3 regions of the Chryseobacterium metallicongregator genome follow, and region 1 is predicted to be linked to each of the others. Evidence: riboswitches for the same ligand, from Rfam matches in the RefSeq annotation. Region 1 holds a riboswitch; each other region holds the start of a gene.
What was found. Region 1 has a riboswitch for cobalamin ahead of metE (5-methyltetrahydropteroyltriglutamate--homocysteine S-methyltransferase). Riboswitches for the same ligand answer to the same signal wherever they lie in the genome.
Positions count from the first base shown of each region.

Region 1 (6,144 bases):
AAAATACAGAATATCAGAAACAACTGGCTCTATATGATCATGCCCTGTCTGAAAGTAAAATTAATCAGTTGAAAACCCAGCTTAATCCTCATTTTTTATTCAATAATCTCAATATTCTGGATCAGTTAATAGAAGAAGACAAACATAAAGCTTCAGATTTTCTGAATGAATTTGCCGAAATATACCGTTATGTTTTAGACGTTTCTGATAAAAAATTAGTGTCTGTGGAAGAAGAACTGGCCTTTGCAGAGAAATATTTTAACCTGATACAATACAAATACGGAAATGCGTATTCATTAACAATCAATTCTGTTAAATCATCAGGTTATATCATCCCGCTTTCATTACAATTGTTACTTGAAAATGCGGTTCAACATAACCTTGGTACTGTTGATAAACCTGTCCGGATCATAATAAAAATAGACAAGACAATAACCGTTTCGAATAATGTAATCCCTAAACGAAACCGTAAAAAAACTTCAGGGAGGGCACTGAACAATCTCAAAGAGCAATATGCTTTATCAACTGATCATCAGGTAGATGTTTTAAAAACTGAAACTGAATTTTCGGTTACCATTCCTGTAATTCCAGCATAAAATATGATAAAAGTAGCAATCATTGAAGACGAAATTCCTGCAAGAAATAAATTAAAACGTTTCATCAGCGAACTGGAAACTCCTATTGAAATTGTTGCGGAAATTGATATCGTAGAACAGGCAATTGTTTTCTTAAAAAACTCATCTGTTGATCTGATCTTTTCCGATATTGAACTATTGGATGGAAATGCCTTTGAAATCTATGATCAGGTGAATATTTCATGTCCGGTTATTTTCACCACAGCATATGATCAGTTCTGGATGAATGCCTTTGAAAGCAACGGAATTGAATATCTACCAAAGCCTTTTTCACAGAACCGTTTCCAAAAAGCATGGGATAAATTTCTTTTATTAGGAAAAACTCATTCAGAACCGCAAGATGTTTTGGCAAAACTTCAGGAAATGCTGAATAACAACCATACCCAGAAAAATTATAAGAAAAGATTCACTGTCAGTTCACACCAGGGACTTTATTTTATCAATACGGAAGAGATCTCTTTCTTTAGAGCAGAAGAAGGAGTTGTTTTTGCTTTTGATACAGCAGGAAAAAAACATCTGTTGAATGAATCTACTTTAAAAGAAATTGAAATGCAGTTGAATCCTTCTGATTTTTTCAGGATCAACCGGAGTGAGCTTGTTCAGAAACATCATATTGAAAGAATAGAGCGGTACAATAAAAATACACTTTCCGTTCAGATAAAAGGGCAGAAAGATCATCTTATCACAAGCCAGAGCAACACATCTGCTTTCAGAAAATGGATTGAAGAATAAATGAGTTTTCCGGTTTTATTCCATTAAATGGTGAGTCCATGGTTATTTTTTACCTCAGCCATCACAAAAGTACTGTGCGTACTTCCTATGGAATCTACAGATCCGAGCTTATTGAATACAAAATCCTGATAATGCTTCATATCCCTTACCTGAACTTTCAGAAGGAAATCAAAATCTCCGGAGATATTGTAGCATTCGGCAACTTCTTCAATTTCTAAAATCTCTTTTACAAAATCATAGCCTACAGATCTGTCATGAATTTTAAGTTTGATCTGGCAGAAAACAGTAAACCCACGATTCAGTTTTTCAGCATCAAGAACGGCTGCATATCTTTTAACAAACCCATCCTGTTCCAGTCTTTTTACCCTTTCAAAAACAGGTGAGGTGGATAGGTTGATTTCTTTTGCAAGTTCCTTAACGGTCAGTTTAGCATTTTTCTGGAGCAGCCTGAGCAGCTGCAAATCCTTATCATCGAGTTGTTCCACAGAATATTATTCTTTTAAATGATTAAAACAGTCAAATGTACAGAATTATATTCTTCTATTTGTATTTTATAAAGTTTAATTTGCTTAATTATTTGATGTTGGTTGTAGTTTTATTCTGTATTGTTAATTTTACACAAAATTAAAAGCTTTTACTGATGGCCATAGTCAAAGGTAAAAGTACAGTTCTTTACAGATACTTCATCAAACAGGAAAGGTTTTACTTAAGGTAGATTAATAGGGAATCGTGTGCAAATCACGAGCTGTCGCGCAACTGTAAGTAACACACCAAAGGTTTCTGTCCTTGCAGATCCACTGCCAAAAGCGGGAAGGATGACGGAAACTGTTACAAGTCAGGAGACCTGCCTTTACTGAATTGACAATGCTTTCGCGGTCTGAAGCTTTGGGGTCATACAGATGATATATCGGATTTGAGTATTTTCTTTTTTAAAGGAAATTACACTGTCTGCTATGTCATGACTTTCCTGAATCTTCTTCTGCTAAAACATCACGAAGCCTTTTAAAGAACTTTCCCAATAAGTTTAATTAAAAAGTTTAAAAAAATGCAAACTCACATCCTTGGCTATCCGCGTATTGGTAGCAAAAGAGAACTTAAAAAAGCCTGCGAGCAGTATTGGTCAGGTAAAATCCTTTTGGAAGAACTTCTGAATACCGGAAGAACGATCTGTAACCAAAACTGGAATATCCAGAAAGAAGCAGGGATAGACCTTATTCCGTGTAATGATTTTTCATACTATGACCAGGTATTGGATATGAGCCTTGTAGTAGGAGCAATTCCAACACGTTATCATGAAGTAGTGCTTAAAAAGAACAATACTGAGTTGGATCTTTATTTTGCGATGGCAAGAGGATATCAGAAAGACGGATTGGACATTACCGCAATGGAAATGACCAAATGGTTCGATACCAACTATCACTATATCGTTCCGGAATTTTATAAAAATCAACAGTTTAAACTGAGCTCAGATAAAATTTTCAATGAATTTGCAGGAGCAAAACAAGCTGGAATCAATGCAAAACCGGTGATTATCGGACTGGTTTCTTATCTGTTATTAGGAAAAGAAAAAGAAGAAGGCTTCGATAAATTGGATCTGGCTGGAAATCTTCTTACTGTTTATACAGAGATTTTAACTAAACTTCAGGATCAGGGAGCAGAATGGATTCAGTTTGATGAACCTTTTCTTGCATTGGATTTAACAGAAAAAGCCAAAGAAACGTATCTTTCTGTGTATGCCGAAATCAGAAAACGTTTCCCGAAACTGAAATTTATTGTAGCTACGTATTTTGACGGATTAAAAGATAATGCGTCACTTGCTGTTTCCCTTCCTGTGAATACATTGCATGTTGATCTGGTGAGAAATCCTGAACAACTGGATGAGATTCTGAATGTTATTCCTGAAAGTTTAAGCCTTTCATTAGGAGTAATCGACGGTAGAAATATCTGGAAAAATGATTATGAGAAATCATTGTCATTCATCAGAAAAGCTGTTGAAAAATTAGGCTCTGAAAGAATTTTCATTGCACCATCATGTTCATTGCTTCATTCACCTTGTGACCTTGATTTTGAAACCAATCTTAATCCTGAAATTAAAAACTGGCTGGCTTTTGCTAAACAAAAAGTGACAGAAGTAGTAACCCTTAAAGAATTGGCATCCGGAACGGAAAATGAACAGATTCTTGAAACTTTCGAAGAAAATAAAAAAGCAATTGAAAGCAGAAGAACTTCTTCTCTTATCCATAATGATCAGGTAAAACAAAGAGCGAATGCAGTTACTGAAAAAGATGCTCAGAGAATAAATACCTTCAAGATCCGTAAAGAAGAACAGCAGGAAGTATTGCAGCTTCCTTTATTTCCAACCACCACCATCGGGTCATTCCCGCAAACCACAGAAGTAAGAAGCTGGAGAGCAAAATTCAAAAAAGGAGAGCTTACCGCAGAACAATATGATACCTTGTTGAAAGAAGAAACGCAGAGAACAATCCGCTGGCAGGAAGACATCGGAATTGATGTATTGGTTCACGGAGAATTTGAGCGTAACGACATGGTGGAATACTTCGGAGAACAGTTGGAAGGATTTGTATTTACTAAAAACGGTTGGGTACAAAGCTACGGAAGCCGTTGTGTAAAACCTCCTGTGATCTTCGGTGATGTTTCCCGCCCGACTCCAATGACCGTGTATTGGTCTGAATATGCACAATCTCAGACTGAAAAATGGGTAAAAGGTATGTTGACAGGTCCGGTTACGATTTTACAGTGGTCTTTTGTACGTGATGATCAGCCTCGTTCAGAAACATGTAAGCAGATTGCTTTGGCAATCCGTGATGAAGTGGTGGATCTGGAAAAAGCAGGAATCAGAATTATTCAGATTGATGAACCTGCAATCAGAGAAGGACTTCCATTAAGAAAAACTGACTGGCAGAATTACCTGAAATGGGCCGTTGAAGCGTTCAGAATTTCAGCAAGTGGGGTAGAAGATGCCACTCAAATTCATACTCATATGTGTTATTCTGAGTTCAATGATATTATTGAAAACATTGCCGATATGGATGCTGACGTGATTACCATAGAATGCTCACGCTCTCAGATGGAGCTGCTGAACGCTTTTGCAGATTTCAAATATCCGAATGAAATTGGTCCTGGAGTGTACGATATTCACTCACCAAGAGTTCCTTCAAAAGAAGAAATGATTGAACTGCTGAGAAAGGCTCAGAATGTCATTCCTGCCAACCAACTTTGGGTAAATCCTGATTGCGGACTGAAGACCAGACATTGGGAAGAAACAGAAAAAGCATTAATCGCAATGGTGGCCGCTGCTAAAGAAGCTTCAGTAGAATATGCAATGTAGAAAATTTTTAAAATAATTAGATTCAATAATTCAGATCGTGTCATGATTTTCATGGCACGATCTGTTATTTCTAAAGGTTAAAATAATGAATATTCTATAATATTCTATTCATTTTTATATTCTATTTTTGCAGCTCGGCAAATTTTGATACACTATCTTTTAAATAGATGTTAAAAGCTGGTCAAACTAATACACTATACATTAAAACCATGAAAGAAGCATTTCCTGAAATGAGATCGGAAACTTATAATCCTACATACATCGCCAGGCTGAGATGGAGTATTGTCATTCTTTTTGCTGCCATTGCTGTTGTTTTACTGAGATTTTTTATTGATGCTTTATCCGACCCTTCTACAGACACCGCTTCTGATATGATCTTTTTATTACTGTTTCTTATTGCAGGTTCACTGGCGGGTTGGCTGGTGTATGAAATGATGAGGAATCAGGATGAAAAAATCAGTGGTCTGCTCATCAATCATCAGGGAATTCTGTTCCTCAACAGGAATGATGAAGTGCTGTCAGCAATCAAATATTATGATTTGGTAAAGAGTGATAATCCTTATACAAAAGATATATTTTCAGAATCCCGCGCTTCCGGAAAGTACAGCGATTTCAGAAAGAATCTGTATGTTCATGAAAAAGATGAAAACAGAAACCCTCAGAAGAAACTGGTCAATCTGGATGTGATTCCGCTTAAAAACCGATATGATCTTATCGGGCATTTTCTGAAAGGTGTACATGTGTTTCGCCCAGATTTGAAAATTAACCCTGAAGTATACAAAGACTTTTATCTTGATGAAAAAACACTGCGTTATGCTCCTGAAAATCTTAAGAGTGATATGAAGATGAAAATTATTACAATAGCAGTCGTTATTCTGGTGATTCTTGCTTTCAGGTATTTCTTTTTAGAGGAGATCTAAGTTATTTTGCCTGTAATGCGCTTGGCGGATAGCCGAACTGTTTTTTAAATGCAAACGAGAAATGGGATAGATTTTCAAACCCAAGATCAAGATAAATATCAGAAACGGATCTTCCTTTTTGAGTAAGCAGAAAATGGGCTTCCTTTAATCTACGAAGCTGCAGCCACTGTCTTGGCGGAACTCCGAATATTTTTTGAAAATCTCTTTTGAACGCAGACAGACTTCTCCCCGTTAAGTAAGCAAAACGCTCTACATTGACATTGAAATGAAAGTTTTTGTTCATAAAAGTTTCAATATCTATCTTATATGGTTCAGAAAAGTCAAATAAAACATCCTTAAGACCCGGATCATAATTCAGCAGCAAGAGGAGAGCTTCTTTTTGTTTAAGCCGAAGAATTTCCTCAGAGGCAGGAAGATCTTCATAAGGCAATAATGAGTACATAAATGAATGTAATGCCTTTTGTTCCGGTTTTATATAGGCAGGAACATTGTCTTTCTTTTCGGCCTG
Region 1 is NZ_JAVIXS010000020.1:509,044-515,187, reverse strand. Features, by position in the region: gene REB14_RS20245 (sensor histidine kinase) at 1-596, shown strand, start outside; gene REB14_RS20240 (LytR/AlgR family response regulator transcription factor) at 600-1,367, shown strand; gene REB14_RS20235 (Lrp/AsnC family transcriptional regulator) at 1,391-1,852, opposite strand; cobalamin riboswitch at 2,048-2,233, shown strand; gene metE (5-methyltetrahydropteroyltriglutamate--homocysteine S-methyltransferase) at 2,413-4,716, shown strand; gene REB14_RS20225 (hypothetical protein) at 4,926-5,636, shown strand; gene REB14_RS20220 (helix-turn-helix domain-containing protein) at 5,638-6,144, opposite strand, start outside.

Region 2 (6,144 bases), on a different contig from region 1:
GTTCCACTGATAGGTTGTAGCCAATGCTACCAATGTAGTATAACGTGTAGGATATGAGAAGTTATCCAGATTGGCATCCAGATTATTGTACTGAAAGTCACCACTCAGGCTGACATCCCAATTGGGAGTGATTGAGTAAATATTGGAAGAAGAAAGATAAAGTTCCCTTTGGATGTAGGTATTATCGGTATAAATAATAGACTGTGAACGAACCGTATCCATAAAATGGGTATAATCGTAAGCAAATTTTGCTTTCAGCTGAGTTTCCAATTTTGGGAACAGTTTTTTTCTCAGATTGGCCTGTACAAAATAATTCTCATCGGAAAGCCTCGCTCCTCTTCCTCCGAAACGGCCGTTCACAATAGGTGCCGGCATTCCGCGGTTTGAAATATAACCGTAACCACGGATATTCCAGCTTCCGTTATTTAAAGTTCCGTTGAGAGAAGTTTCAAAACGTTTTGCCCGAATATCTGAATCATGTCTCTTTGCAATGGTATCATACGCCTGTTGCCCATCGGGATATTTCTTGGCATAACGAAATCTGTAAATTCCGTCACTCTGCATAAATTCTCCGCTGAAGCTGGCAGAAACCCTGTCTGAAATCTTCTGTTCCAATCGGAATGAAGGATTAAAGAGATCAATGGAAGCACTTTTTGCTCTTATCACGAGATTGGTTTTTCTATTTCCTTTAAATACAGGTGTTTTAGGCTGTAAATAAATAGACCCCGAAGAACCAAAGTCTTTCGCAGGTTGAAAAATTTCACTTTTCTGTCCGTTATACAATGATATTTCTTCCAGATCATCCAAGGAATATCGTCCCAGATCCACTAGTCCGTTTTGGGCATTTCCTAATTGAATTCCATCATAGAAAACGCCTACATGCTGACTTCCCAGGCTTCGGATATTAATAGTTTTCAAACCACCCAATCCTCCGTAATCTTTAATCTGAACTCCTGAAAAATACCGCAGTGCATCTGCAACAGAATGGCTGTTCAGTCTTTCCAGCTGCTCGCCTTGTAAAATTTGTGCCGGAAGGATTTCTTTAAAATTCTTTTTGTAAAGATTGATTCCTTTAATGGTCTCTTCCTGAAGACTGTCCTTTTTCTTGGTTTGAGAAGATAAAAATTGAGATGTGATCACCAATATTGTGAAAACAGCTTTATGAATTGCAGAAGTAGTTTGTTTTGCCGCCATTAGCTCATTTAGGATAATGAAGACGCTAATGGATATAAGAATACAACGACAAAGCACAGCTGTTACTGCACAGAATCATTGATGTCCTAAGCTTTATTCCACGAAAGCGTCAAACGATTATTTTCTGGCAGGTCTTCTGACTTACTCCATTTTTGAAATCCTTCCCATTAAAAAACAGTGGATATATTCTTCAAAAACTTTGGTACGGAGCTTACAGCAGCGGGTCTGTTCCGGATTTTCACCGGATTCCCTTTTAAGAGCTTTTTAGGGCTCACCAAATTTCGGCAAAGATAAATAATTATTCCTAATCCCCAATTAAAATCATGATTCATAAACAATTAAAGCTCCCGAAGGAGCTTTAACGTCATTTTATTGAGGGTGTCACTTTAAATTCCAATATTCAGGAAAATACTGAATCTTGATTTGGCTTCAATATCTCCTCCTGCCAGATGAGTATACATGGGAAGCATTATTTCACTTCCTAAACTTAGCCTTTTGTAAGAAGCTTCAAAACCCAATTTCCCATACAAAGCACTTCCTGCAGTATTAGGCAAGGCTTCATTAAACTGTTTATTCTGAGCATAAACCTCTCCCTGAACTCCCGTTTTTACAGAAAAAATAGATTTTTCATTCCCCGCAACCTGATAAAAACCTGTTGCAGCATAATTCCATTGGTTACCAAAACGATAATTTTTCTTATTCTCAGTTTTAATCGTGTAATCCGTATTGACCAATACCGCTACTTTATTTTTCTGAAATTTATAATTCAAAGCTGCCTGATAATCCCAGCTTCCCGTTCCCAGCTGAAAACTTGGATTGACTCCAGATGCTCCTTTTTCATCAAACTTTCCCAGTGGAATTTTCATACCCAAACCTCCACTCAGATGATGGAAATTATCTTTAGAACTCATCAGTTGGTAAATTCCCATCAGGTTCAGATCTCCAATCCCATTGATTTTAATATCTCCCTGCATGGTTTTCTTCTCATGGAAATGGAATGGCAAACTTGCGTAAACACTCAGCTTTTTAGTCAGTGGAATTTTTCCCCAAAGCTGCAACGTATTGAAATACTGATCCTGTGTTAGATCTTTTACAAATAAGTTTTCTTTGGCTTTATAATGCTGGGCAAAGTATTTGATTCCGATAAACTGTGGATTCAGTAAAGATTCAAAGCCGGAAGATCCGTTTCCTGCCGCACAACCACAGGCATCACAATCATCATCAAAATCGAATCTGCTAAAGGTTTCCGGAGCACTATAAGCACTGTCTCTGATGGTTTTTGCCTGATACTGACTAAACAGGATCAAACTTACTATCGCTATAATCTTCTTCATGTTTTCTATAATTTATTCTGCAAATTTTGGATTGGATATAAAACTTTTATCTGATAATGTTTTCAGGAATGCAATAATCGACTGTTTTTCCTGACTGTTCATAGCAATACCTATATGCCCATTCTGTTTCAGCTGCGAATCCAGATTGGGGTTATCTTCTACCTGACCTGAATAGAAGTTAAGTACCGCCTCTAAGGTGTAAAATCTTCCGTCATGCATATAAGGTGCTGTATATTCTACATTTCTCAGACTCGGAACACGGAATTTCATCCAGTCTACCTGATTAAGAGTAACTCTGTAACGTCCTGCATCTTTGAACTCGGTGTTATAATACATTCCTGTATTGCGGAAGCTTTCATCGGTAAATAATTCTCCACTATGACAGGAAGCACATTTCTGTCCGAATAAAGCCATTCCTTGAGATTCTGTTGAAGTCAATTGTTCCTTTCCCTGTCTGAATCTGTCATACTTTGAATCTGCAGAAATTAAAGAAGCCATAAACTGCGACAATGCTTTCAGAATTCTTTCTCCTGTAATGGTTTCGTCTCCATAAGCTTCCCTGAAAAGTTTTTTATATTTCTGGTCATCTTTTATTTTTGAAATAGCTTCTGGTATAGAGCTATCCATTTCATTGATATCTGTAATGGGGCTGATGGGCTGTTCATTAAGATTATGAATGACACCGTCCCACATATATCTTTTCAAAAAGGTCATATTCTGAATGGGTGGAGCATTTCTGATTCCAATTCTGTCGTCTACCCCATGGCTCACCGTATGACCATGATGGGTAAAAGCGTTTTCCTGAATATGGCAGAAGCCGCATGAAATGGTATTATTCCTTGAAAGTCTGCCTTCATAGAATAATTTCCGTCCCAGTTCCACTCCGTTTTTGGTCACCGGATTGATGGATTTATCAAAAGTCATTTCCGGAAAATAAGAAGGAAATTGCAGATTATATGCTTCATCTTTTTCCAGCGGCTGTATCACCTCATCTGAACAGGAAACACAGCTCAATACCAATACGAACAGAACCAATACTGTTCTGACAAAAAAATTAATCATTGTGAACGTGGTCTACTTTAAACATTTTCGTAAGATTGTTGGTAACATCTACCAGATGTTGGTTTGAACCCATCAGCATGTCATTGGCCGTTGTAAGGGTAAGTGCCTTATCTCCGCTCAAAAATTGGTTCAGGTCTGCCAGAATATGAACAGAAGGACGAATTTTCCCTGTCACTCTGGCTGTTGTTGGAAGATTCAAAGTAATTTCACGATAAAGATCAGGGGTGTTATTTTCTGTAGTATTTCCCATATTTCCTGTATGGTTCATGAATTCCTTTGATGGAGAATCTGTTCCATATTTTCCTTCCAGCTTTACAAAGACATAGCCGGCAGCCCATGACCACGACATTCCTTTCTGCTTGGCTTTTGTCCAGAATTCAGCTTGCCCGTCTTGCCCTAGCAAGTACGCTTTCTGACTGATTCCCAATCCGAATTTTATTTTCTTATAATTATTTTTAGGAATACCATCCAGATTAAGGTATATAATTCCGGCTACAGCATCTGCCTGATCTACGATAAAAGCACCTTTATCAGGATTATTTTCGTTGTATTTAAATTCGTTTCCGTTTTCGTCTATCAGTGAGATGTTACTGATGACGTATTTCAAAGCAGAAAAATTATGTTTTTGTCCGTTGGAAGATGTCTGAACGGTCTGATTCAAAACGATATCTCCTACATTATTAAATCCGTTTTCAAATTTGATCTGAAGGTTTCCGGGTGTAGTATCCTGTGGATTTTCATCATCCCTGCTGCTTTCGCAGGCTACAAAAGAGAATAAAGTAAAAGCAATAAAGAATAGTGATAAAAATTTATAAATTTTCATTGTTGATTTTTTTAAGTTGAATTATAATTTTTGAATGCAAAAACATTCTTTTTTTACCACAAAAGGCACCAAAGTTCTTACACTTAAGTTATATCAAGTGGTAAGTTTTATGCACAATAAGAACACTTAAGCTTTTGTGACTTTTGTGGTTGAATAGTGATAGTTTAGCTTAAAAAACCGGTGGTTTGAAAATGTAGGTAAGAAACAGAAAAGAATAAGCTGTTTCGTAGGTAAAATTGAAATTGAAAAACGGTCGTTTTCCAGTAGTATTGATCTCTGTGGTTTCAGGCAGAATATAGGTATCTAGGACTTTCTGTCCTGAGTTTTTGAGTTTCTGAAAAGGTGAAGATTCCGAATCATTGGCTTTTGCCAGTTCTTTACTCAGGTAACATTTTCCGTTACAGTGAACCTCTGGCCTGGATTTATTAATACAAAGAACTTTAACGATATAATCATAATTTACAGCATACTCTACCACGGGTACTAAAGGTCTTAGCACCATATAGAAGGTAAAAAGTATGCTGTAAAATAATTTCATCAGATTATTTCTTGCTTAAAGCTTCGTCATATCTTCTGCTGATTTCTTTCCAGTTGGTAACATTCCAGATCGCGGTAAGATAGTCTGCTCTTTTATTCTGATATTTCAAATAATATGCATGTTCCCAGACATCAATTCCGAAGATAGGAGTTCCCTTCTCTTCCACCACATCCATTAAAGGATTGTCCTGGTTAGGAGTAGAAGAAACAAATAGTTTTCCGCTTTTATCCACAGAAAGCCATGCCCATCCTGATCCGAAACGGTCTGCTCCTGCTTTAGCCATTTTTTCTTTAAAAGCATCCATACTTCCGAAAGTTTCAGTGATGGCTTTTACCAATTTTGCAGAAGGCTGTGTATTTTTCTGAGGCGTAAGAACCGTCCAGAACAGTTCGTGATTGTAATGTCCTCCTGCATTATTTCTTACTGCAGCGGGCAGTTTTGAAACATTGGAAAGAATCTGAAACAACGTTTCTTTTTCCTGTGGAGTTCCTGTAATTGCTTTATTCAGGTTAGCGACATACGCTGCCGCATGTTTTGAATAATGAATTTCCATCGTTTGGGCATCAATATTCCCTTCCAAAGCATTATAAGCGTATGGTAAAGGAGTCTGCTTAAACTGAGCCAGTGTAAACTGGGCCGCGAAAACTGCAGTTACAGCAGCTATTTTCAAAATCTTCATAATGTTTTTGTTTATGGTTGAACAATGTTTTCTTTTTAGACTGGAAGATGGGAGCTGGAGGCTGGAAGTAATGAATGTCATAACATAACTTCTTCAACTTCTATTTGCTTTTACAGTTATCTCAAAAACTGCCAGATCTTCATTGTCTGGAATCACTTCCAGCTTCAAACTTCCAGCTTCAAACATCCAGCTTCCCTCTTCCTTATTTCAATAATTTCTTAATATCCTCAATCAGAATTTCTCTGTCCGGATGATATTTTCCGGTCAGCATAGGTGTTTTACCTTCCGGATCTTCATAATTCAATCCTGAATAATACAGAATAGGCATATTTTCTTTATTGTATCTGCATCTGATATTTCCGTCCTGATCTACCAGGGCGATCATTCCGCTGTGGTTCAGGCTTTCTCCTTCATCTTCTTTGTCCCCCACATAGATATTAAATTTATCAGCGAGATCACCAATATAGGTACGATCTCCGGTCAGGAAATGCCAGTTTGGAGACTTTGCTCCTAT
Region 2 is NZ_JAVIXS010000014.1:256,722-262,865, reverse strand. Features, by position in the region: gene REB14_RS14640 (TonB-dependent receptor plug domain-containing protein) at 1-1,194, opposite strand, end outside; cobalamin riboswitch at 1,304-1,488, opposite strand; gene REB14_RS14635 (transporter) at 1,581-2,528, opposite strand; gene REB14_RS14630 (cytochrome-c peroxidase) at 2,541-3,590, opposite strand; gene REB14_RS14625 (MbnP family protein) at 3,583-4,413, opposite strand; gene REB14_RS14620 (hypothetical protein) at 4,583-4,951, opposite strand; gene REB14_RS14615 (superoxide dismutase) at 4,956-5,630, opposite strand; gene REB14_RS14610 (SCO family protein) at 5,833-6,144, opposite strand, start outside.
Region 2: another riboswitch for cobalamin. It lies ahead of REB14_RS14640 (TonB-dependent receptor plug domain-containing protein); the one in region 1 lies ahead of metE (5-methyltetrahydropteroyltriglutamate--homocysteine S-methyltransferase).

Region 3 (6,144 bases), on a different contig from region 1:
TTTAGGTAAAATTTTAGCTTTTGGATTTCCGTTTCCATCATCCACTACTCCAAAGTCATCATCATTGAAAACAGCCAGTTTATTATTTCCCAAATAAACAATTCCCTCAAATTTATCATGTTCATAGCCCAGTTTTGCTACCAGATCTACGGCTAATGTTTTGGTAACAGCTTTTATTCCGGCATTGGTAATTTCATCCCATGAACATTGTTCTAAAGCTTTTCCGTTAATTTTCATCCCGTCCACCGCTGTAATATCTGCTCCGTTCACATCCGTTGCATTGCTCAGATTGATTCTGTATACTTTTTTGATTCCTCCCTGAGAACCAAAATTTCCGTCTCTTTCAATCACCAGAAATTCATTGTTGTTAATGGCTGTAATATCACATACCGAGTCAGAAGCTCCACCATCCTGCTTGTATAAAAACTGCTTGGTTTGCCCTGTAATAATATCAAAAGTGACAATTCTCGTTAAAGTAGTATTGGTAGCCAACGCTTTACTAGGAACAAACATCATGGATTGTATAGTACCTACCAATGTTCTTCCATCCGGAGTGATACAAAGTCCTTCCATTCCTCTGTTTGCTCTTCTTTTGGCTAAAACAGCAGGCAGTTTTCTTGGTCCTGTATTTATGCCAACAGGGCTTATTCTTTCCATCTCCATTCCATCAGCACTATAATGTACGATGTGTGGGCCATATTCATCAGAAACCCAGAATGTGCCGTCAGCAGCTGCAACAATACTTTCACTGTCAAGGCCATACTGATCAGTACCTAAGACATTCCCGGAAGCATCATAAGCAATTTCTCCTGTACTTCCCATTCCTACAGGATTTGGCAGTCCTGTAATAGGTTGTCCGGATGGATTTTTAAGTTTAATATATTTGATTACCTCTACATTTCCGTCAGCATTGATTTTAAAATGCATAATGGTTGGAGTAAAATTAGGAGCAAGAAACTTTTTCCCATTCTGGAAGTCAGTATTAGGACCTCTATCCGTAATGACATAGAATTCGCCTTTTCTGGTAGGATGAGCCGCAGCTCCGGAACCAAAGCCACCGTTAATAACATCCACACCGTTTATTGTAGCCAGTTTTGTAAATGGAAATTCCTGAGGGAGTTTGGAATAATTGATATCCTGATTAATCATTGTGGTATCGTCATCACTTTTACATGATGCCAATACAGCCAGTATACCCACAGACCATAGTAATTTTTTCATATGCTATTTTATGGCTGCGAAAATAGAACTTGATTGTAAACTGATCTTGAATAGAATGATAATTGTTTTTTAACAATGGAACAGGTAATATAATTAGAAGATAAACAGAAAAACAACAGATTTAAAAATAAAAAACCAACAATCCGATTAAATAACCAATCAATATGAAAATCAACTTTTTAAGAATATTTAAAAAATAATAATTCACAAAACGGACTCACCAATTTATATGATATATTTGCAGCGTTTTAGGGCTGAACAATGTTCATTAATAGGGAATCAGGTGAGAATACCATTCAAATCTTGAGCTGTACCCGCAACTGTAAACTATTCAAACTTACCGCAAAAAATACCACTGGACCTGAAAATCCGGGAAGGAAGCTGTAAGATGTGAGCCAGGAGACCTGCCGTAAAGCACCAGATTCAGAGAAAGAATTATTTCTCCTCTGAAGATAAGTTTCGGGAATAAAACTTTAAATTAATTATATCATGAGGAAAATCTATCTTTTTTTCTTACTGCTTTGCATGCAGCTATTGTCAGCCCAATTCACAGAAAACGACATTAAATTTTGGGTAGGAACAGGTTCTAAAAAAGCGTATTTCATTGCAGATTTTAATGATGACAGCACTCCCAATTCTTATGCATGGGGATATCGTTTTGACGGCGATGGCCTGATGATGGAAGATCTTATCAATGCAATTGTGGCAGCAGAATCCAAAATACAGGTTGACATTCCTACAGGATATCTTTCTATTCTGAATTATAATCATCACACATCCACTACTGATGACAGCTGGATAACATGGTCTGGATCCAGTTCATCAAACATGACATGGAACAATGGTGTAGGCTATACTCCTTTGGTGGACGGAAAATGGTATGGGGTTACATACGGCCTTGATCATTATGATATTCCTCCCTCTCCTCCCGTTCCAGCCTACAGTTCTGCTTGGCTTACTCCATCTCAGGTTACTAACTGGTTGGGAAACGGAACTAATAAAAGTCTTGTCGTTATTGATTTCGGAACTGATAATGCCAACGGAAATGCCAATTCTTTTGTTTTTGGAATTAAATATAACGGAAATATAACAGCTGAACAGGCGTTACAACTGATTCAGTCTCAAGCTTCTTATTTTAACTTCACATCAGCAAACAATCAGATTGCTAATTTAGCATTGAATTCATTTACTGGAAATACTTCGGGATCAGACAGCTGGAAATTGTATAAGGGAAAAGATTTGTCAAGCTGGCAAGCGAAAACCAATCTTTCTCAGATCCAACTAAACAATAATGACTGGCTTGGATTGAGCTTTGGACAAAGAAGGCCATTTACTCCAACTGAAGCACAGCTAACGTTAGGAGTGTCTTCAGTTACAAAGAAAAAATTCAGTGTTTATCCAAACCCGGCAAGTGATTTTATTCAGATTGAAACGACTGAGAAACTGAAAGAAGTGAATATTTATTCTGTGACAGGACAGAAGATAATGACTTCTCAGGTTACTAAGATTGATATTCATTCTTTAAACTCAGGAGTTTATTTTGTGGAGATTAAAACATCTGAAAATACGACGATCCATAAGATTGTTAAGAAATAGAAAAAGTGCCATGAGGCGCTTTTTTGTGAGGATGTGGGTAAAATATACTGTTGAAGACCACCCCGTCAAAAATTCAAAGAATTTTTAACACCCCTCCAGAGGAGGGGAATTCTTACGTCTTCAGTTGAAACTTTGATTGGGATTGTAATTTTTCTCTCACATCTATTCTTGGATTATTATGGGTGGATTTCTGAGGAATGACAAACTGCATGCATAAACCATCATTCCAATTGTCTCATTCCGTAGGAATCTAAGCATATGGTAAATAAATTAAAATGAGTGATTACAATATTATAATCCAACAAAAAAAACCGCACCTATCTGGTGCGGTTTCTGATGATGTTACCATCAATTATTTTTTCTCAGTAGATCTTTGTAAAACCTCATCTACCATTCCGTAACCTTTAGCTTCTTCAGAAGTCATCCAGTAATCTCTGTCAGAAGATTTTTCTACCCACTCATATGTTTGTCCTGAGTGATGACCGATGATTTCATAAAGCTCCTGCTTCAATTTCAACATCTCTCTCAAGTTGATCTCCATATCAGAAGCAACTCCCTGAGCACCTCCTGAAGGCTGGTGAATCATTACTCTTGAGTGCTTAAGCGCAGAACGTTTTCCTTTTTCTCCGGCAACCAATAATACCGCTCCCATTGAAGCAGCCATACCTGTACAGATTGTTGCTACGTCCGGCTTAATGATCTGCATGGTATCATAAATACCTAAACCTGCATATACACTTCCACCAGGAGAGTTGATATAGATCTGAATATCTTTTGAAGGATCAGCACTTTCTAGGAATAAAAGCTGTGCCGTAACAATATTTGCTACCTGATCATCAATACCTGTTCCAAGGAAGATAATTCTGTCCATCATCAGACGGGAGAATACGTCCATTTGAGCAACGTTTAATCTTCTTTCTTCCATGATGTACGGAGTAAGATTCGTAGGCCCATACATTCCCATATACTGATCGGTAACCAAACCGTTGTTTCCTAAATGTTTTACAGAGAAATCTCTGAATTCTTTTTTAATGTCCATATTTCTATTATGTATTATTTTTTAAATATTCTCGAAGTTTAAATTACAATATTTATTCCTAAAATTTTATAGGACTTTTTGTCACAGAATACCCAAAAATCTGACGTCAAATTATCTTTTTCTATCTACATAAATCCCTTTAATAGGTGAATACTCGATAATATTATTCAATCGGATAGAAGCCTGCTTTAACAATGTAATCTTTTTGATCAGCTCATAATATTTTACCTCATCCGTATTGCTGTAATGATCAAGCTCTTTAGCCGTTTCCTTAATCAGATAGTCAATATATCTGTATTTATGCAGCAAAACATCTCCCTTAATCTGATCTGCCACTTTATCACCATAATTGGGAGGATAAATATTTCTGGAAGCCCAGTTTTCAAGCTCATCCAACGGGATCAGAGCATCTACAACCTTAGTAGTAATTTCTTCGTCCATAAAAGATACAAAAAAGTTTCCACTTCTCAGCTCATCTTTCTGAATCCCTTCCCTTACCTGAGTGATAATGATTTCATTACCTTTGACTAAAAATGCATATTGTTCTTCTTCAAAATGATGAAGAATTTCCTCAATGACTGTAATCTGATATTCTTCCCCCTGTTCATTTCTACGTTTCAGAATAATATCTCCAAATGCCAGCATGTGTTCAACAAGTTTGTTCTCCATGAACAATACATCATAGAGAAAAGGATCTTCTTTTTCCTGATCCAAAGGTACAACCTCCATCTTGGGAGCAGCTGTTTTTTCCTTCTGCTGCTGCTGAACATGATGGGTCTGATTCTGTGTGATCTGTTTCTGAACATCCAGTTCATTGAATAGACTCTGCTCGGAAAGTCCGAACTTGTTGGAAACTTCTTTAAGATAAACCTCTCTTTTCAGGGCATTCTGTACAAAGGAAACCGATTTTACAATGTCCCTTATGGCTTCTGCCTTTTTGATAGGATCATTTCCGATATCTCTTAACAGAATTTCCGCCTTAAAGTCGATGAAATCCATCGCTTCATTTTCGATGTACTTTTCAACGTATTCCTGCGGATGTTTTCTGGCAAAGGAATCCGGGTCGTCTCCATCAGGAAAAAGTAAAACACGGATATTCATTCCTTCGGTCAGAAGCATATCAATACTTCGGAAACTGGCTTTAATCCCGGCATTATCACCATCAAAAAGAATGGTTACGTTTTCTGTAAGCCTTTTAATCAGCTTGATCTGCTCTGTTGTCAAAGACGTTCCGGAACTTGCTACTACATTTTCAATTCCGGACATATGAAGTGAAATCACATCCATATACCCTTCCACCAAAAGACAGCCATTCTTTCTGGAAATAGCCTGCTTACTCTGGTTTAATCCGTAAAGAACATTGGATTTATGATAGATCTCGGTTTCCGGGGAGTTGAGATATTTTGCAGTCTTTACATTATTCTTAAGAATCCTTGCTCCAAAACCTAATACCCTGCCAGAAAAACTGTGAATCGGGAAAATAACTCTTTCCCTGAAACGGTCTACTCCTGCAGGTGTATTTTCCGGGAAGATAGAAAGTCCGGATTTTTCCAGAATTTCCTTGGTATATCCTTTCTCCAGTGCATAAGCTGTAAAAGCATTCTTTTTCTCAGGAGAATATCCAAGCTGAAACTTCTTGATAATATCATCTTTCAACTCTCTTTCTTTGAAATAAGAAAGTCCAATGCTCCTCCCTTCATGCTCCTCCCAAAGAATCTCCTGGAAATAAGTGTTGGCAACCTCATGAATCTTATATAAAAGATCTTTTTCTGTCTGGGCATTTTTTGCTTCCTCAGAAATTTCACGCTGATCTTCTTCAATTTCAATTCCGTACTTTTTGGCAGCGTGGCGAAGTGCCTCAGGGTAAGTGAAATTTTCAATTTCCATAAGGAAAGAGATCGCTGTTCCCCCTTTTCCTGTTGAAAAGTCTTTCCAGATCTGTTTGCTTGGTGAAACAACAAAACTTGGAGACTTTTCTTCATGAAACGGACTGAGTCCTTTGTAGTTAGACCCTGCTCTTTTCAACTGCACGTATTCACCCACAATCTCTTCAACGCGGATTGTGGAGAATATCTTATCAATGGTCTGTTTGGAAATCATGCTGTAAAATTAAGTAATTTTATGGAGAAGTTGGAAGAGTTTCGGAGTTTGAGAGTCGGGAGGTTTGAGGGTTTGAGAATTTCGAGATAACGGGATTCGGGGTTCGAGTTGTTGGGTTTGAGAGTTAGAGGGTTTTAGGGTTAGAGAGTATTTGAGGTTTAAAAGGGCTCATTTAGAATCCAACTTCT
Region 3 is NZ_JAVIXS010000015.1:173,435-179,578, reverse strand. Features, by position in the region: gene REB14_RS16210 (esterase-like activity of phytase family protein) at 1-1,221, opposite strand, end outside; cobalamin riboswitch at 1,456-1,647, shown strand; gene REB14_RS16205 (T9SS type A sorting domain-containing protein) at 1,711-2,817, shown strand; gene clpP (ATP-dependent Clp endopeptidase proteolytic subunit ClpP) at 3,170-3,856, opposite strand; gene dnaG (DNA primase) at 3,968-5,956, opposite strand.
Region 3: another riboswitch for cobalamin. It lies ahead of REB14_RS16205 (T9SS type A sorting domain-containing protein); the one in region 1 lies ahead of metE (5-methyltetrahydropteroyltriglutamate--homocysteine S-methyltransferase).